3 regions of the Enterococcus montenegrensis genome follow, and region 3 is predicted to be linked to each of the others. Evidence: predicted binding sites of a transcription regulator. Region 3 holds the regulator's gene; each other region holds the start of a gene.
What was found. The regulator CtsR, encoded in region 3, represses protease genes until heat stress. The targets are predictions, from matches to a motif close to TTGGTCAAAAAAGGTCAAANA.
Positions count from the first base shown of each region.

Region 1: the regulator CtsR is predicted to act here: its motif matches at 1,377-1,397, upstream of clpP (ATP-dependent Clp endopeptidase proteolytic subunit ClpP).
Region 2: the regulator CtsR is predicted to act here: its motif matches at 3,947-3,967, upstream of P3T75_RS07735 (ATP-dependent Clp protease ATP-binding subunit).

Region 1 is NZ_CP120467.1:2,048,987-2,054,973, forward strand. Features, by position in the region: gene P3T75_RS09850 (glycerophosphodiester phosphodiesterase family protein) at 1-564, opposite strand, end outside; gene P3T75_RS09855 (hypothetical protein) at 715-1,227, opposite strand; gene clpP (ATP-dependent Clp endopeptidase proteolytic subunit ClpP) at 1,494-2,075, shown strand; gene P3T75_RS09865 (NADP-dependent oxidoreductase) at 2,209-3,147, opposite strand; gene P3T75_RS09870 (gamma carbonic anhydrase family protein) at 3,322-3,810, opposite strand; gene P3T75_RS09875 (ABC transporter ATP-binding protein) at 4,040-5,803, opposite strand; gene P3T75_RS09880 (ABC transporter ATP-binding protein) at 5,800-5,987, opposite strand, start outside.
Region 2 is NZ_CP120467.1:1,586,855-1,592,841, forward strand. Features, by position in the region: gene P3T75_RS07715 (glycosyltransferase family 4 protein) at 1-815, opposite strand, end outside; gene P3T75_RS07720 (MgtC/SapB family protein) at 991-1,401, opposite strand; gene ptsP (phosphoenolpyruvate--protein phosphotransferase) at 1,634-3,361, opposite strand; gene P3T75_RS07730 (phosphocarrier protein HPr) at 3,361-3,627, opposite strand; gene P3T75_RS07735 (ATP-dependent Clp protease ATP-binding subunit) at 4,073-5,987, shown strand, end outside.
Region 3 is NZ_CP120467.1:80,668-86,654, reverse strand. Features, by position in the region: gene P3T75_RS00400 (ATP-dependent Clp protease ATP-binding subunit) at 1-2,175, opposite strand, end outside; gene P3T75_RS00395 (CtsR family transcriptional regulator) at 2,181-2,648, opposite strand; tRNA gene P3T75_RS00390 (tRNA-Arg) at 3,040-3,113, opposite strand; tRNA gene P3T75_RS00385 (tRNA-Pro) at 3,186-3,259, opposite strand; tRNA gene P3T75_RS00380 (tRNA-Arg) at 3,279-3,352, opposite strand; tRNA gene P3T75_RS00375 (tRNA-Leu) at 3,363-3,448, opposite strand; tRNA gene P3T75_RS00370 (tRNA-Gly) at 3,469-3,540, opposite strand; tRNA gene P3T75_RS00365 (tRNA-Thr) at 3,551-3,623, opposite strand; tRNA gene P3T75_RS00360 (tRNA-Leu) at 3,630-3,711, opposite strand; tRNA gene P3T75_RS00355 (tRNA-Lys) at 3,722-3,794, opposite strand; tRNA gene P3T75_RS00350 (tRNA-Val) at 3,798-3,870, opposite strand; rRNA gene rrf (5S ribosomal RNA) at 3,879-3,994, opposite strand; rRNA gene P3T75_RS00340 (23S ribosomal RNA) at 4,073-5,987, opposite strand, start outside.

The sequences.
Region 1 (5,987 bases), 860 kb from region 3:
GATTTTAGGATGGATACCTTCAATATATGGTCGGTCCAGTGCTTGAAGTACCTTTTTATCACTGGTGCTTAAAATCAAATCTAGTTGTGTGTCAGGTTCTAATTTATGAATAATATCTAAGGAATCAATATTAAAACTACAATACCAATGTTTAAAAGGCCAAAGACGACTTGTCATTAAAGTAGCTGTTTTCATTTCGATTTCAGGATAATGGTAGTGATCGGTTTTTAGTTCAATTAACAATACTCCTCGGAAATTGCGCATGACTAATAAATCCAACACTTCTTTTAAGGTTGGTACTTTAGTATTTTGATAGCTTTCAGAAAACCAACTACCGGCATTTAATTTTTTTATTTCAGCCAGGTTTTTTTCTCGAATCAAGCCTTTTCCATTTGTCGTTCGCTCAACGTCTTCATCATGCATCACAATTAAGTGACCGTCTTTTGACAAATGAACATCTAACTCAATCACGTCACTATCTGCCCGCACTGCTTCGGCAAAAGAAGGTAGTGTATTTTCCGGTCGGCTACCACTGGCACCGCGATGGGCTACGATTTGTGTCATCACCGTTGCCTCCTTATCTTTTTCTTCATTAGTAATTGTACCACTTCTATCTGTATTTTATGTACCAGACAGCTACTCTAACATGAAATAAATACCGCAAAAAAGATGAGAAGACACCTTGCATCAGCTTCTCATCTTTTTTTAAAATTATTACGCGCTAAAATAGGTCAACGTACTATCTGAAAGTCGCTTTAACTCTGTTTTTCTTTCATTGATCAATTCTGTTAAATCGTCGGAAAAATGCTCCATAATCACACGACCACCCTTATAAGCGTAACCTCCAACTTTAATCGTTTCATCTGGTGACAAAATAACTTTTCGTTGCGCAATATTTTTGAAAAATTCTTCTAAAATGTAGTTTGGTAAATAAAAATTATTTTGAGCTGCAAATGATTGCAAGTAAGCATAGTCATCAATTGTGATATAACAATCATCAAAGGCATCAAAGCTGACATATTCTTCCATTAAGACGCTACGCTTTTGTAAAATTTCATTGATTTTTTTATTTAATTGGTTTAAGGTTTCAATTTCTTTTACTTTGTGTTCCAAAGTTCGTCGTTTTTGCTCTTTTTTCTCGTCATAACGAATACGTAAATTAAAGGCAATGGTAACGATTAAAGCACCCACCAAAACACCAAAAAAACCGGCTGCTGCTACTGCTATCATATTTTTCCTCCTTAAATTCTCTTGTCTTTTATTTTAGCATAACTTCTGTGGGATTCGCATTTTTTAACTGTTTTTAGCCACCCTTTTGTTATCTATTTTGATCTGCTATTTTTGTTAGCAAAAAAATATTCATTCTCTGAGTTTTTCATTTGACCTATTTTGACCTATTGGTTATACTTCTTTTTAGAGGTTATCGCTTAAATGTGCTAAACTTGAGACGTACAATAATTAACGTCGATTTGATTAAAGGAGGACTTTACATTATGAATTTAATTCCAACAGTCATTGAACAATCATCCCGCGGCGAAAGAGCGTATGACATCTACTCACGTTTATTAAAAGACCGCATTATTATGCTAAGCGGTCAAGTTACTGACGACTTAGCAAACTCAATCATCGCCCAATTACTTTTCTTGGACGCACAAGATTCTGAAAAAGATATCTATGTATACATCAACTCACCCGGTGGTAGCGTAACAGCTGGGATGGCAATTTACGATACAATGAACTTTGTTAAAGCCGATGTGCAAACAATTGTAATGGGCATGGCTGCTTCAATGGGCTCATTTTTATTAACAGCTGGCGAAAAAGGCAAACGTTTTGCTTTGCCAAATGCCGAAATCATGATTCACCAACCATTAGGTGGTGCACAAGGCCAAGCAACTGAAATCGAAATTGCAGCGCGTCACATCTTACAAACCCGTGATCGTTTGAACCATATCTTAGCCGAACGCACAGGTCAACCACTAGAAGTCATTGAAAAAGATACTGATCGTGATAACTTTATGACCGCTGAACAAGCGAAAGAATACGGTTTGATTGACGAAATTATGGTGACAAAATAATTGATAAAAAAAGAATTGAGACTTTTGTCTCAATTCTTTTTTTGTTTACCTTTATTATAGTCACCAAAAATTCAATTTGTTAGATTACTTGTGCTGCTTTCTTTTTTTAATTAAAAGAGTGCCCTTTTATCATTTAGGATTGGGCGATAACGATTTTGCCAGCAGCTGGATGACCCGCAATTTTTTCGTGAGCCAAAATGACGCTGCGCAATTCAAAAGGCAAAACTTCTGCAATATTAACAACCAATTTGCCATCCCCATAAGCATTTAGCAAATATTCAAAAGCAGTTTGGTCCTGGTATTCTTTTTTAGGGGCAAAACTTAAATACGTCCCATCTTTACGATCTGCTGGATTTGGCAGTTCATTTAAAGCAACATATGTTCCGCCAGGTTTTAAAATTTTCAGACCAAGATCTGCACTTTTACTCCCTTTTGTCGCGTCAATTACAATATCCGCCTGTTCAAAAAATGTTTTTGCCGGACTCGCTGTATCATAGGCAACAAACTCATCTGCTCCCCAGTTTCTAATTTTCGCTTCATTTTTTTGGGCCGCACTTGCTAGAATATGATTTTTATTTTGATGCAACATTTGTACAAGTAAAGACCCCACTCCACCAGAAGCACCTAACACCATCACGGTTTGACTACTGTCAACCTGTAGGAGTTCAAAAAGTAAATTGTACGCTGTGATTCCGGTTGTAACTATGCTTGCTGCTTTGGGAAAACTCATTGTCTCAGGGATTTTTGCCGCTTTTTTATTTGGCAAAACGACCTCTTGCCCATAAGTTCCGCTAATTGGGTGAATCACTACGCGATCGCCAACAGCAAAATCTGTTTCGCCAGGAAAAATTTCTGTCACGATTCCAGCCGCATCATTGCCCATTACATAAGGAAATTTCAAACTGCGAAATTCTTGCTGCGCCCCACTTCGCAAAGAAATATCGTAAGGATTAACGGCAAAAGCCTGCACTGCTACCCGGATATGGCCTGGGGTAATTTCTCTTGGTTGGTCTGTAATCGTCTCAAATACATCATGGGGCTTTCCATAACCAGTTATAGCAAAACGTTTCATCAAAAATTCCTCCTTTTTACCTTTGTCTAAAGTGTAGCGAGGAAAGAAAAAAAGCGCAACGATTTGCGCTTTAACTGCTTTCACAAAACGATGAGTCAAATTTGATCTCCAAACTTGCAATAAGATCTCAGCTTTCGTTTAAATATTGAAACTTTGTTAAAAGAGCTCTTATCTTTACTGACTTACCTCTGAATATTTTCCTGCTTGAAATTCTTGGCCCAATTGACAATAGTGGGTGATATTGGCTTTATTTTTAGCAATTTCAGCTTGTGTTAAAGGGCGGATAACTTTGGCTGGTCGTCCAAAAGCCAAAACATTTGGTGGGATAACCGTTCCTTGCGTTACCAAAGAACCTGCGCCGATTAAACTATTTTCACCGATAACGGCGTGATTTAATACAATCGAACTCATGCCAATTAGTGCGCCTTGCTCAATTTTGCAGCCATGAAGCATGCATTGATGTCCCACTGTAACATCCTTTGCAATTTCTGTCGGTGCGTCATGGTCAACATGAATAATCGTACCGTCTTGAATATTGGTGCGATCACCAATCTTGATAAAATTACTATCCCCACGAATCACGCTGTTAAACCAAACAGTGACATCTTTGCCCAAGGTTACATCCCCAATGACAACAGCATTTTTTGCGATAAAGTTTTTCATAATTTTCTTGTCATCTCCAAAAATTTTTCTACATTATATCATAAGCAACTCCAGCTAACGCGAAAGATAATGAAAGCTTATATAAACCAAAAATAAGAGCAGGTCTACTTGCTTTACTTTTCAAATGACGCGATGAAAATCTATACATTTTTTATAAAAATACCGACCAGATTTCTCCAGTCGGTAGTGATCTAACGATGAGCATTCACTTCATGCTCTCATTTTTTATTTAATCGTAATCTCCATCTTCAGCAAACTGACTTTGATAGAGCTTGCTATAAAAGCCACCTTCAGCTAATAAGCTTTCATGGGTGCCTTTTTCAATAATTGAACCTTGGTTCATCACTAAAATTAAATCAGCATCACGAATAGTAGATAGACGGTGGGCAATAACAAAACTTGTGCGCCCTTCCATGACTTTGTCCATTGCCTTTTGAATTAAAGCTTCCAAACGGGTATCGACAGAACTTGTCGCTTCATCCAAAATTAAAATCTTCGGATCTGAAATAACTGCCCGCGCGATGGTTAACAATTGTTTTTGCCCCAAGGAAACATTATTTCCTTCTGCATTAATCATCATTTCATAACCGTCTGGCATCGTGCGGATAAAATGATCCACGTTGGCCGTCTTAGCGGCATCCACTATTTCATAATCCGTTGCATCTAATTTCCCAAAACGAATGTTTTCACCGATAGTTCCTTCATAAAGCCAAGCATCTTGCAATACCATCCCAAAAACCGAACGGACATCGCTACGCTTCATTTTTTGCGTATCGACACCGTCAATTTTGATGGCACCAGCATTTACATCATAAAAACGCATCAATAAATTAATTAGCGTTGTTTTCCCAGCTCCGGTTGGCCCAACAATTGCCACCGTTTGCCCTGCTTTTACAGTAAAATTCAAATCTTTAATCAACGGTTTATCTAAAGCGTAACTAAATGAAACATGGTCAAATTCCACATCACCTTTTACCACTGCTGGTAAAGGAATATCAGCATCATTTAATACTTCTTCTGCTTCATCTAAAATTTCAAAAACGCGGGTTGAAGCAGCTGATGCGCTTTGTAAAACAGAAGAAAGCTGTGTGATATTACCTAAAGGCTGACTGATTTGCCAAATATATTGAATAAAGGCTTGCAGTTGTCCAACAACAATTACACCGCCAATAACGTAATAGCTCCCTAAGACCGCCATTACAATATACGTGATATAGGCAGTCAGCGAAACAAGCGGCATCATAAGCCCCGAAATAAAGGACGCTTTAAACCCAAAATGTTTTAATCGGTGATTGACCGTTTTAAATCCGTCTAAGGTTTCTTTTTCCCGACCGTAGACTTTTAGCACACTAAAACCGGTCATATTTTCTTGGACGTAACCATTTAAATCTCCCAAAGCATTTTGCATTCCTTGGAAATATTTTTGAGACATTTTAATAATTCCTCGTGAAATCAGCATTGAAGCCGGAATCATAATAATCGATATCAGGGCCATTGGAACGTTGATGTAAAACATCATTGCAAGTGCCATTATAATTCCCAAAACCGCGTTGACAATTCCGATTAAGGCTTGTTGCATCGCACCACTAACCGCATCGACGTCATTGGTTACACGGGATAAAATATTTCCTTGTTGATTTTTATCAAAGTATGAAACTGGCAGACGATTAATTTTTTCATCAATATCTTGCCGCAGGTCATACATTGCACTTTGGACCACATTGGTTATCAGCAATCCTGACAGCAATTGGGCGATACAATAGCCCACCCCCACTGCAGTAATCCAAATCAAACATTTAAAGACATAATCAAAGTTAATCTTTTGTCCCTCTGCAATATTTTTAGCAACTTCTGTTGTGGGCAAACCTGCAACATAGGGCATTGCCGCATTTAAGGCCACCGTCAAGACGACAAAAAATAAAACTAAAAGAGCCGTAATTTTATAAGGACTCAAGTAACGAGCCAAACGTTTTAAAGAAGAGAATGATTTCATTGTGCCAATTCCTCCTCTGACAGCTGAGAAGCTGCAATATCATAATAAATACTGCAATTTTTCAGAAGTTCTTGGTGCGTTCCCATTCCAACAACATTGCCTTCATCTAAAACAATGATTTTGTCAGCATGCATAATTGTCCCAACTCGTTGCGCAACAATTAGAACTGTCGCGTGAGTCGTTT
Region 2 (5,987 bases), 1.3 Mb from region 3:
GGGACTTCACCGACAAAATGAACACAATCACTTAAAGACAGGCTTGCCACCAACTCTTTTAAGTCTTCCATGTAAGGACCTTTCCCAACGATTACTAAACGAGCCTGTGGTAATTTTTCTACAATAGCAGGAAGTCCATGAACAATTGCTTGAATATTTTTTTCATAAGAGATACGACTTAAAGACAATAACATGATTTCATCATCCAAAATACCTAAGTCTTGCCGTAATTCTTTTTTCATAGCCTCTGTTATATCGGGGCGTTCAAATTTCTCTAATTCGATCCCAGTTGGAATTACCCGCATCGGCGAAGTAACCCCATACCCTCTTAAAGTATCAATCACACGCTCACTAGGGCACACTACTCCGGTTGTATGATTGGCAAATAAACGAGAAAAATATTTCACATGAGACTGTCGAACCACTTTTCCCTTGGCAATATAATGTAAATAGTCTTCATACATTGTATGATACGTATGAATGACTGGTATTTTCAATTTCTTGCCGACCATTTTTCCTAAAAGACCCGCCCCGAATTCAGTATGGGTATGAATTAAGTCTAATTCTAGCTCTTTGGCAATTAAATACGCATACCACATCCCTCTCACAACGATACGGCGATCTTTAAACGAGACAAAAGGAACACTTGGCATTCGAATAATATCTTCTTCAATACCAACTGCATTAGGATCTGTTGTAGTAAAAATATAGACTTCATGCCCCTTTTTTTCCAACTCGGTCTTCAATGTTTTAATTGACGTTGCAACCCCGCTTACTTGCGGGAAATAGGTATCTGTAAAAAACCCGATTTTCACAGTCTTTCCTCCAAACTATTTCGCTGTAACTAATACAGTTAACCAACAACTTTTTTATAGTGTATCATAGCTCTTATATACTTAAATCAAACTATAGTCTTATTTCATCTTATATTTTAGCGTTTGTGTGACTAAAATAGCAATAAAAAAACGTGCAAGTGACAAACTCGTTAGACTATTCAACAATCTGAATCATTAAAATATCTGAATTATCCGAAAGCTCAGACACTAAATCTTCTTCGTCTACATCCTTTGGCACTGTCAATGTGAACATAATTAAATATTTACGATTTGACTTTGGGTTTTCCCGCGTGATTTTAAGTTCAGATTTTTCCACGATTACTTTATTTTTAGCCAAATAATTTTTAATAAAAGCCACGGTCTGATCACCATGGGCGATTTCAACTTGTAGACGTCTTACTTTTGGTAACGGTACCAAATATGAAATCAATGCCAGCGCTATCATAATAGAACAAAAGCCAGTGAGAGAAATGAGATAAAATCCCATTCCCAAAGCAATTCCAATTGATGCGACTGCCCAAACAGAGGCTGCTGTTGTCAGCCCTTTGACTGTTTGTTTTGTCATAATAATTGTTCCCGCCCATTACAATTGCCAAAGACAATCTAGCAATTATCTCGAATGTTGTCAGATCATACTCATGCATTTCGCCAACTCCTAACCCTTTTCTTTAGCATAGCATATTAGAAAACGCTTTTCTTTTTTGACGCTGTCAAAAATTAAATTTGTAAGTTATCAGCTATGTATTATTATGTACGACAAAAAAACCTCAGAGAAAATCTCTGAGGTTAAAAACTTTTTATTTAACAGCTTCTTCTACTAATTCAATGACTTCTTCCATTGTATCGCAATCATTTAATGCTTTATCAGCAAGAACTTTCATATCTTCAGTAGACAAACGTTTCATTAAGCTACGTGTTTTAAGGATTGATGTTGCGCTCATTGAGAATTCATCCAAGCCCATTCCCATCAAAATTGGCACAGCAGTTTGGTCACCGGCCATTTCACCACACATACCTGCCCATTTACCTTCAGCATGAGCTGAATCAATTACGTTTTTAATCAAACGTAAAATAGATGGGTTATATGGTTGGTAAAGATAAGACACGCGTTCGTTCATACGGTCTGCTGCCATTGTGTATTGGATCAAATCATTCGTACCAATACTGAAGAAGTCAACTTCTTTGGCAAACTTGTCAGCTAAGACAGCCGCCGCTGGAATTTCAATCATAATACCGACTTGGATTGTATCAGATACTGTTACACCTTCGTCGATTAATTTTTGACGTTCTTCATCATACATTTTTTTAGCCGCTCTAAATTCTTTCAAAGTTGCTACCATTGGGAACATAATACGTAAGTTACCAAAAGCAGAAGCACGTAACAATGCCCGTAACTGTGTACGGAACATGTCATCTCCTAATTCTGACAAGCTAATACGCAATGCGCGGTAACCTAAGAAAGGATTCATTTCATGCGGTAAAGTCAAGTAAGGTAATTCCTTGTCACCACCGATATCCATGGTACGAACAACGACAGGTTTTTCACCCATACCTTCTAAAACTGCTTTATAAGCTTCAAATTGATCTTCTTCAGTTGGAAAATCAGGAGAATCCATATAAAGAAATTCAGTTCTATATAAACCGATTGCTTCAGCGCCATTATTGTGAACACCTTCTAAATCTTTTGGTGTTCCAATATTAGCAGCCAATTCAAAGTGTTTACCGTCAGCTGTGACAGTATCTGCTTCTTTTAGTTTTTCCCATTCAGCTTTTTGGGCAGCAAAATCTGCACCAGCTTTTTGGAATTGTGCTTTTTGTTCTTCAGTTGGATCAATGATGACATCCCCAATGATACCATTAACAGCTAGAATGTCCCCTGCTTTTACTTTGGCAGTAATTTCTTTTGTCCCAACAATTGCTGGGATTTCAAGAGAACGTGCCATGATTGCAGAGTGAGAAGTCCGTCCGCCGATGTCAGTAACAAAGGCTTTAACGAATTTGCGATCTAATTGTGCAGTATCACTTGGTGTTAAGTCGTGGGCAACCACAACAACTTCTTCATTAATCATTGAAGGGTTTGGTAAAGTAACCCCTAACAAATGTGCTAAGACACGTTTGGCAACGTCACGGATATCAGCTGCGCGTTCTTGCATGTAAGCATTGTCGTCCATTGCTTCAAACATGCCAATATACATGTCGGTAACTTCTTTCAATGCTGATTCAGCATTGACTTTGTTATCTTTCACGTTTTGTTTAATTTGACCGATCATTTCAGGATCTGAAAGAACCATTAAATGAGCGTCAAATACTTGAGCTTCTGCTTCGCCCAAACTTTGCGCTGCTTTTTCCCGAATTTGTTGTAGTTCTTCGGTAGATTTTGCTAAAGCATCGTCTATTCTTTTTTCCTCTGCTTCAGTATCTTCTACAGAAATTTTGTTAAAGGATAAATCCGGTTGAACTAGCAGGTAAGCTTTTGCAACGGCAACTCCGTCACTTGCGGCGATCCCTTTTAGCATTTCAACCATTATTCAGATAATCCTTCTTTCTTCATTGTTTCAACGATTGCTGCCATTGCGTCAGCTTCGTCAGCACCTTCAGCAGTGATTGTTACATCAGAACCTTGGCCAACACCAAGAGACATAACGCCCATGATAGATTTAAGATTTACAGATTTACCTTTGTACTCTAAGTTAATGTCAGAGTTAAATTTGCTAGCAGTTTGTACTAATAATGTAGCTGGACGTGCGTGAATCCCAGTTTCTGCTACTACGTGAAAATCTTTTTTTTCCATATTAATCGGTCTCCTTTGTGAAACAAGTTTTTTGTGAGGGTTTTCTTTTTTAACAGTCCAAATAAACCATCAAAAAAGGCCCTTTCAACTGTTAAGATTACCATTTTTTTTTCAATCGTACAACCGTTTTCTCTCATAATAGAACAAAAGATATCTAGTCCAATTAGTAGAATAATTTCTATTCCAATCTTTTTGAGGCAAGTTATTGGGCATTTATACTAAAAAAATATTTAATCCAGCAACAAAATGAAAAAAAGTCACTGATTTTCAAATCAGACAAATTACTTGCACCAATAAATAAATTTAGTATAATACAGTTATGGTCAATAAAGGTCAAAGATAACTTTGACTAGACCTCGCTTTTTAGGTGTATCTTTTTACTGATTAAAAAAAGCGCGTTACAATAATAAATGTAAGTAAATCCATGAAAGGTCGTGAATTATTTATGCTTTGTCAAAACTGTGGCAAAAATGAAGCAACCATTCATTTATACGCAAATGTAAATGGCCAAAGAAAGCAACTGGACTACTGTCAAAGCTGCTACCAAAAACTAAAAAATCAAACTGGTAGTCAAACAAGTATGATGGCCCAAGATCCATTTGGCTTTGGAAGTCTTGACGATTTATTCCGTCAAATGTCGCAACAAATGCAACCAAGAAATGCTGGTGAACAAACGCCCCCTACGCAATTTGGTGGTGGCAATAACTTTAACGGCGGACAACCTCCTCGCCAAAACCAAGGAGCTAACGGTCTTTTAGGTGAATATGGCATCAACATCACTGAACAAGCCCGTAATGGTGATATCGATCCAGTTGTCGGTCGTGACGAAGAAATTAAACGTGTTATTGAAATTTTAAATCGTCGAACAAAAAATAACCCTGTTTTAATCGGGGAACCCGGTGTGGGTAAAACGGCTGTCGTTGAAGGCTTGGCTCAAAAGATCGTCGACGGCGATGTTCCACAAAAACTTCTTGATAAAGAAGTTATCCGTTTAGACGTAGCCTCTCTAGTTCAAGGAACAGGTATAAGAGGGCAATTTGAAGAACGGATGCAAAAGTTAATCGATGAAATTAAACAAGCTGAAAATGTTATCTTGTTCATTGATGAAGTACACGAAATTGTTGGTGCCGGTGCGGCTGGTGATGGCAATATGGACGCAGGCAATATCTTGAAACCAGCTTTAGCTCGAGGAGAATTGCAAATGGTTGGTGCTACTACTTTAAACGAGTACCGCATCATTGAAAAAGACGCTGCTTTAGAACGTCGGATGCAACCAGTTCGAGTAGATGAACCTTCCGTTGAAGAAACCATCGCAATTTTGAAAGGTTTGCAACCACGTTATGAAGATTATCACCATGTAAAATATACCGATGATGCAATCAAAGCGGCGGCTATCCTTTCAAATCGTTATATCCAAGATCGCTTTTTACCTGATAAAGCAATTGATTTATTAGATGAATCAGGTTCCAAGAAAAACTTAACGATTCAATTAGTTGATCCAAAAGCCATTGAGAAAAAGCTGGCGGATGCCGAAGCACAAAAACAACAAGCTTCTAAGGAAGAAGATTTTGAAAAAGCAGCGTATTATCGCGATCAAATCAATAAATTAGAAGAAATGAAAAATAAACAAATCAGCGATGAAGAAACACCTACCATCTCTGAAAAAGATATGGAACAAATTGTTGAAGAACGTACGGGTATTCCCGTTGGCGAATTAAAAGAAAAAGAACAAACACAATTGAAAAATCTCGGCCATGATTTAAAAGAACATGTTATTGGTCAAGATGAAGCAATTGATAAAGTTGCTAAGGCTATCCGCCGTAATCGTGTTGGTTTGGGCAAGAAAAATCGTCCAATCGGCTCTTTTCTATTCGTTGGACCAACTGGTGTTGGTAAAACTGAATTAGCAAAACAATTAGCTTATGAAATGTTTGGTTCTGAAGATTCTATGATTCGTTTTGATATGTCTGAGTACATGGAAAAACATAGTGTGGCTAAATTAATCGGTTCTCCTCCAGGCTATGTTGGCTATGAAGAAGCTGGTCAATTAACAGAAAAAGTTCGTCGTAATCCTTACAGCTTGATTTTGTTAGATGAAATCGAAAAAGCCCATCCAGATGTTTTGCACATGTTCTTGCAAATTTTAGACGATGGACGTCTAACCGATGCCCAAGGGCGAACAGTTAGCTTCAAAGATACATTGATTATTATGACAAGTAATGCCGGCACAGGTAATGTCGAAGCCAGCGTTGGTTTTGGCGCAACCAGAGAAGGCGTGACACGTTCTGTCTTAAATCAATTAAACAATTACTTCTCACCTGAATTTTTGAACCGTTTTGACGGTATTATCGAATTCAAAG
Region 3 (5,987 bases):
GACAACTGTTTCATCAATTCGGTTTAAAAATTCAGGGCGGAAAGCTTTTTTCAATTCTTCTAAAATACGTTTTTGCATAGCCCCATGATCTTTTGTTAAATCCGTTACGTTAAAACCAACATTTTTTTCTTCACGAATTTGCGTAGCACCAATATTGGAGGTCATAATCAAAATCGTATTACGAAAATCAACTTTACGTCCTTTTGAGTCGGTCAAATGCCCATCGTCTAATACTTGTAATAAAATATTAAAGACATCTGGATGCGCTTTTTCAACTTCATCCAACAAGATAACAGAATATGGTTTAGAACGAACCTTCTCTGTTAATTGTCCACCTTCGTCATACCCGACATAACCTGGAGGAGAACCAATCAGACGGCTCGTACTGTATTTTTCCATAAATTCTGACATATCCACGCGAATCAGTGCATCTTCACTGCCAAACATCGCTTCTGCTAGCGTTTTGGCCAATTCGGTTTTCCCAACACCAGTTGGTCCTAAAAACATGAAGGAACCAATTGGACGATTTGGATCTTTCAAGCCACTTCTAGCACGACGAATCGAACGTGCGACAGCTTTAACTGCTTCTTCTTGGCCCACTACCCGTTGATGGAGAATTTTTTCTAAATCTAGGAGGCGTTCGCTTTCTTTTTTCTCCATTTGTTGCAACGGTACACCTGTCCACTGAGAAACGACAGTTGCGACATCTTCTGCTGTCACACGGTCAGCAAAACCAGAGGCTTCTTTTGTTTCCGCAAAGGCTAATTCTGCCAAACGTTGACTTAACTTTTTCTCTTTTTGGCGTAAACGAGCTGCCGCTTCAAAGTTTTGATTTTGAATTGCTTCTTCTTTTTCACTCATCAGATTTGCAATGTCTTCTTGCAAACCGATAATTTCAGAAGGTTCATCTGCTTTATCCAAACGCACTTTTGCTGAAGACTCATCCATTAAATCAATTGCCTTATCTGGTAACTGCCGCGAATTGATATAGCGAACAGACAACTGGACAGCCGCATGTAATGCTTCATCAGAGATTTCAACACCATGATGTTCTTCGTAACGAGGACGCAAGCCTCTTAAGATCTCTTCGGCCTCTTCTGGCGTTGGCTCATCGACTTGCACACGAGCAAAACGACGTTCCAATGCAGAATCTTTTTCAATATACTTTTGATATTCATCTAGCGTGGTGGCCCCAATTGTTTGTAACTCGCCACGAGCTAAAGCCGGTTTCAAAATATTGGAAGCATCAATGGCCCCTTCAGCTCCGCCGGCACCAATCAAAGTATGCAGCTCGTCGATGAATAAGATAATCTGCCCGTCATGATAAATTTCATCAATGATTTTTTTCATCCGGTCTTCAAATTCACCACGATATTTCGTACCCGCTACAAGAGAACCCATATCCAGCATCATCAAACGTTTTTGCTGCATATCTTCCGGAACTTCGCCCCGCACGATCTGTTGCGCTAAACCTTCTGCAATAGCTGTTTTCCCAACACCAGGTTCCCCTACTAAAACAGGATTATTTTTCGTTCTGCGCGAGAGGATTTGAATCAGACGTTTTACTTCTTTACTGCGGCCTACCACGGGATCGAGGCGGTTTTCTCTGGCAAGCTTCGTTAAATCCCGAGCTAAGCCGTCTAGCGTCGGCGTACCTTGCTGCATGCCTTTTGTACCCTGAGGCGCTTGTCTGCGGCGTCCTCCTAACCCGTTATTGGGTGCCTTGCTTTCACTTACGCCCATTTTCTTTTTCAAAAGTTGGCGCATTCTAGCTAAGCTCAAACCAAGGTTGACCATGATGCGAGAAGCAAGAATTTCATCATCGCGTAAAAGTCCCAGTAGTAAATGCTCTGTGCCAATATTCGGAGCGCCTAAGCGTTTTGCTTCGTCACCTGCATAGGCAAAAATTTGTTTTGCCCGTGGTGAATACGGTAAGTAAACTCCAGCCGGATAAGATTTCATCGTGCCATAGCCAGTTAAATGCTCAATTTCTTCTCTAACATCTGTTTCAGTAACGCTCATTTCCCGTAAAACTTTTCCAGCAATACCATCTTGTTCAATAATCAAAGCCAATAGTAGATGTTCTGAACCGACTGACTGATGTTTGAAAGTTTTTGCTTCTTCTTGGGCAATCGTCAAGACCGCCTTGGCTTTTTCTGTAAATAATTCATCCATCTGACTCACTTCCTATCCTCATAACTTAATCGCTCTAGCACTGCATGTAACATGCCAGCTCGAATTTCATTTTCATTTTTAAAACGTCCCAGCGTACTTTTAGCCAAAGCCGCTAAAATTAAATTACCTTCTGTTTTGGTTAAAATATCTTCTTCGTATAGCTTTTGAATAATGGCTAAAGCATCTTTTTCACCTAGTGTATCGACAAAAAGTTGATCTACTTGCTCTAAAAAGCGATGATTGTCAGAAATTTTGATTTTTTCAATTCTAATATAGCCACCGCCACCGCGCTTACTTTCAACAACATAGCCCCGTTGAATTGTGAAACGCGTATTAATGACATAATTAATTTGGGATGGTACACAGTTGAATAAATCAGCCATCTCGGTGCGACGGATTTCAATCATTTCGCTATCTTCCAAAATTTTTTTCAAATAAGCTTCAATTAAATCAGAAGTGTTGTGACGACTCATAATGCGATTTCCCTCCCTTGACTAATTCTGACCTTAATTATACCCAACTTAGCTGGATAATTAAAGGAACATGACTGAATCACAACATTCCTTTAAGAATTAGTGGAAGAAAAAGTAAAACACGTACACACGAACTGCTTTGTAACTTCTTTATAGGAAATAAAAGTTACTTCTCTATTTTACCGCAACTTTCACAAAAGTAAAAAATCTAACACAATGAATATTCATACATTAATTTGAGCTAATCACATACTATTTTTCCTTATAATTCACTAAATAATTTACTAGCTTGTCTATTTTTTAAACAAAATCATAGCTAATAAAATTTTGACCTTGAGAGAACTATTTTGATATACAAAAAAACGAAATCCTTAATATGATTTCGTTAAGACGCGCCCAAGAGGAGTCGAACCCCTAACCTTTTGATCCGTAGTCAAACACTCTATCCAGTTGAGCTATGGGCGCATAAATATTAAATTAAGTCTGACAACATTATAGCTTAAATTCATTTAGAAATAAAGCCTAAAATAAAAAAAATCGGGAAGACAGGATTCGAACCTGCGACCCCTTGGTCCCAAACCAAGTGCTCTACCAAGCTGAGCTACTTCCCGATAAAAAATAAAAAGACTACGCGCCCAAGAGGAGTCGAACCCCTAACCTTTTGATCCGTAGTCAAACACTCTATCCAGTTGAGCTATGGGCGCATCTTTCTAATGCCGAGGACCGGAATCGAACCGGTACGGTGATCACTCACCGCAGGATTTTAAGTCCTGTGCGTCTGCCAGTTCCGCCACCCCGGCTTTTTTACTTTTTAAAGTAAAGCGGAAAACGGGGTTCGAACCCGCGACCCCCACCTTGGCAAGGTGGTGCTCTACCACTGAGCTATTTCCGCATGGTTTTGATGCCGGCTAAAGGACTTGAACCCTCGACCCTCTGATTACAAATCAGATGCTCTACCAACTGAGCTAAGCCGGCCTTTTATGCGGGTGAAGGGACTTGAACCCCCACGCCGTAAGGCGCCAGATCCTAAATCTGGTGCGTCTGCCAATTCCGCCACACCCGCATATTTCTTATGAGCCGTACAGGGCTCGAACCTGTGACCCTCTGATTAAAAGTCAGATGCTCTACCAACTGAGCTAACGGCTCATATGGGGGTTAACGGGTTCGAACCGCTGACCCTCTGCTTGTAAGGCAGATGCTCTCCCAGCTGAGCTAAACCCCCATAAGTTCGCGTGGCGACGTCCTACTCTCACAAAGGGAAACCCTTCACTACAATCGGCGCTAAGAAGCTTAACTTCTGTGTTCGGCATGGTTACAGGTGTATCCTTCTCGCTATCGCCACCACACTATTTAATTAAGTGAATTTCATTCACTCAAAACTGGATCTTGAAGTTTTTCAAAACTCTTCCGAGTTTTCTTTTACTTTGGTTAAGTCCTCGATCGATTAGTATCAGTCCGCTCCATACATCACTGTACTTCCACTCCTGACCTATCTACCTGATCTTCTCTCAGGGATCTTACTTTCTTTAAGAAATGGGAAATCTCATCTTGAGGTGGGCTTCACACTTAGATGCTTTCAGCGTTTATCCCTTCCCTACATAGCTACCCAGCGATGCCTCTGGCGAGACAACTGGTACACCAGCGGTAAGTCCATCCCGGTCCTCTCGTACTAAGGACAGCTCCTCTCAAATTTCCAACGCCCGCGACGGATAGGGACCGAACTGTCTCACGACGTTCTGAACCCAGCTCGCGTGCCGCTTTAATGGGCGAACAGCCCAACCCTTGGGACCGACTACAGCCCCAGGATGCGACGAGCCGACATCGAGGTGCCAAACCTCCCCGTCGATGTGGACTCTTGGGGAGATAAGCCTGTTATCCCCAGGGTAGCTTTTATCCGTTGAGCGATGGCCCTTCCATGCGGAACCACCGGATCACTAAGCCCGACTTTCGTCCCTGCTCGACTTGTAAGTCTCGCAGTCAAGCTCCCTTCTGCCTTTACACTCTGCGAATGATTTCCAACCATTCTGAGGGAACCTTTGGGCGCCTCCGTTACCTTTTAGGAGGCGACCGCCCCAGTCAAACTGCCCATCTGACACTGTCTCCCACCACGATTAGTGGTGCGGGTTAGAGTGGCCATAACACAAGGGTAGTATCCCACCATTGCCTCCTTCGAAACTAGCGTCCCGATCTCTACGGCTCCTACCTATCCTGTACATGTGGTACAGACACTCAATATCAAACTACAGTAAAGCTCCATGGGGTCTTTCCGTCCTGTCGCGGGTAACCTGCATCTTCACAGGTACTAAAATTTCACCGAGTCTCTCGTTGAGACAGTGCCCAAATCGTTACGCCTTTCGTGCGGGTCGGAACTTACCCGACAAGGAATTTCGCTACCTTAGGACCGTTATAGTTACGGCCGCCGTTTACTGGGGCTTCAATTCGTACCTTCGCTTACGCTAAGCACTCCTCTTAACCTTCCAGCACCGGGCAGGCGTCAGCCCCTATACTTCATCTTTCGATTTTGCAGAGACCTGTGTTTTTGATAAACAGTCGCTTGGGCCTATTCACTGCGGCTGACCTTGCGGTCAGCACCCCTTCTCCCGAAGTTACGGGGTCATTTTGCCGAGTTCCTTAACGAGAGTTCTCTCGCTCACCTTAGGATTCTCTCCTCGACTACCTGTGTCGGTTTGCGGTACGGGCCGTTGTCTTCTCACTAGAAGCTTTTCTCGGCAGTGTGACATCAGAAGCTTCGGTACTATTATTTCCCTCCTCATCACAGCTTGTCCTTATAGAAATAAGCATTTGACTCATCTCAAGACTTACTGCTTGAACAGACATATCCATCAGTCTGCACTTCTTAGCCTCCTGCGTCCCTCCATTGCTCAAACAAATACAACGGGTACAGGAATATCAACCTGTTGTCCATCGCCTACGCCTATCGGCCTCGGCTTAGGTCCCGACTAACCCTGGGCGGACGAGCCTTCCCCAGGAAACCTTAGTCATTCGGTGGACAGGATTCTCACCTGTCTTTCGCTACTCATACCGGCATTCTCACTTCTAAGCGCTCCAGCAGTCCTCACGATCTACCTTCAACGCCCTTAGAACGCTCTCCTACCAATACACCTTCGGTGTACTCCACAGCTTCGGTAGTATGTTTAGCCCCGGTACATTTTCGGCGCAGGGTCACTCGACTAGTGAGCTATTACGCACTCTTTAAATGGTGGCTGCTTCTGAGCCAACATCCTAGTTGTCTGTGCAACCCCACATCCTTTTCCACTTAACATACATTTTGGGACCTTAGCTGGTGGTCTGGGCTGTTTCCCTTTCGACTATGGATCT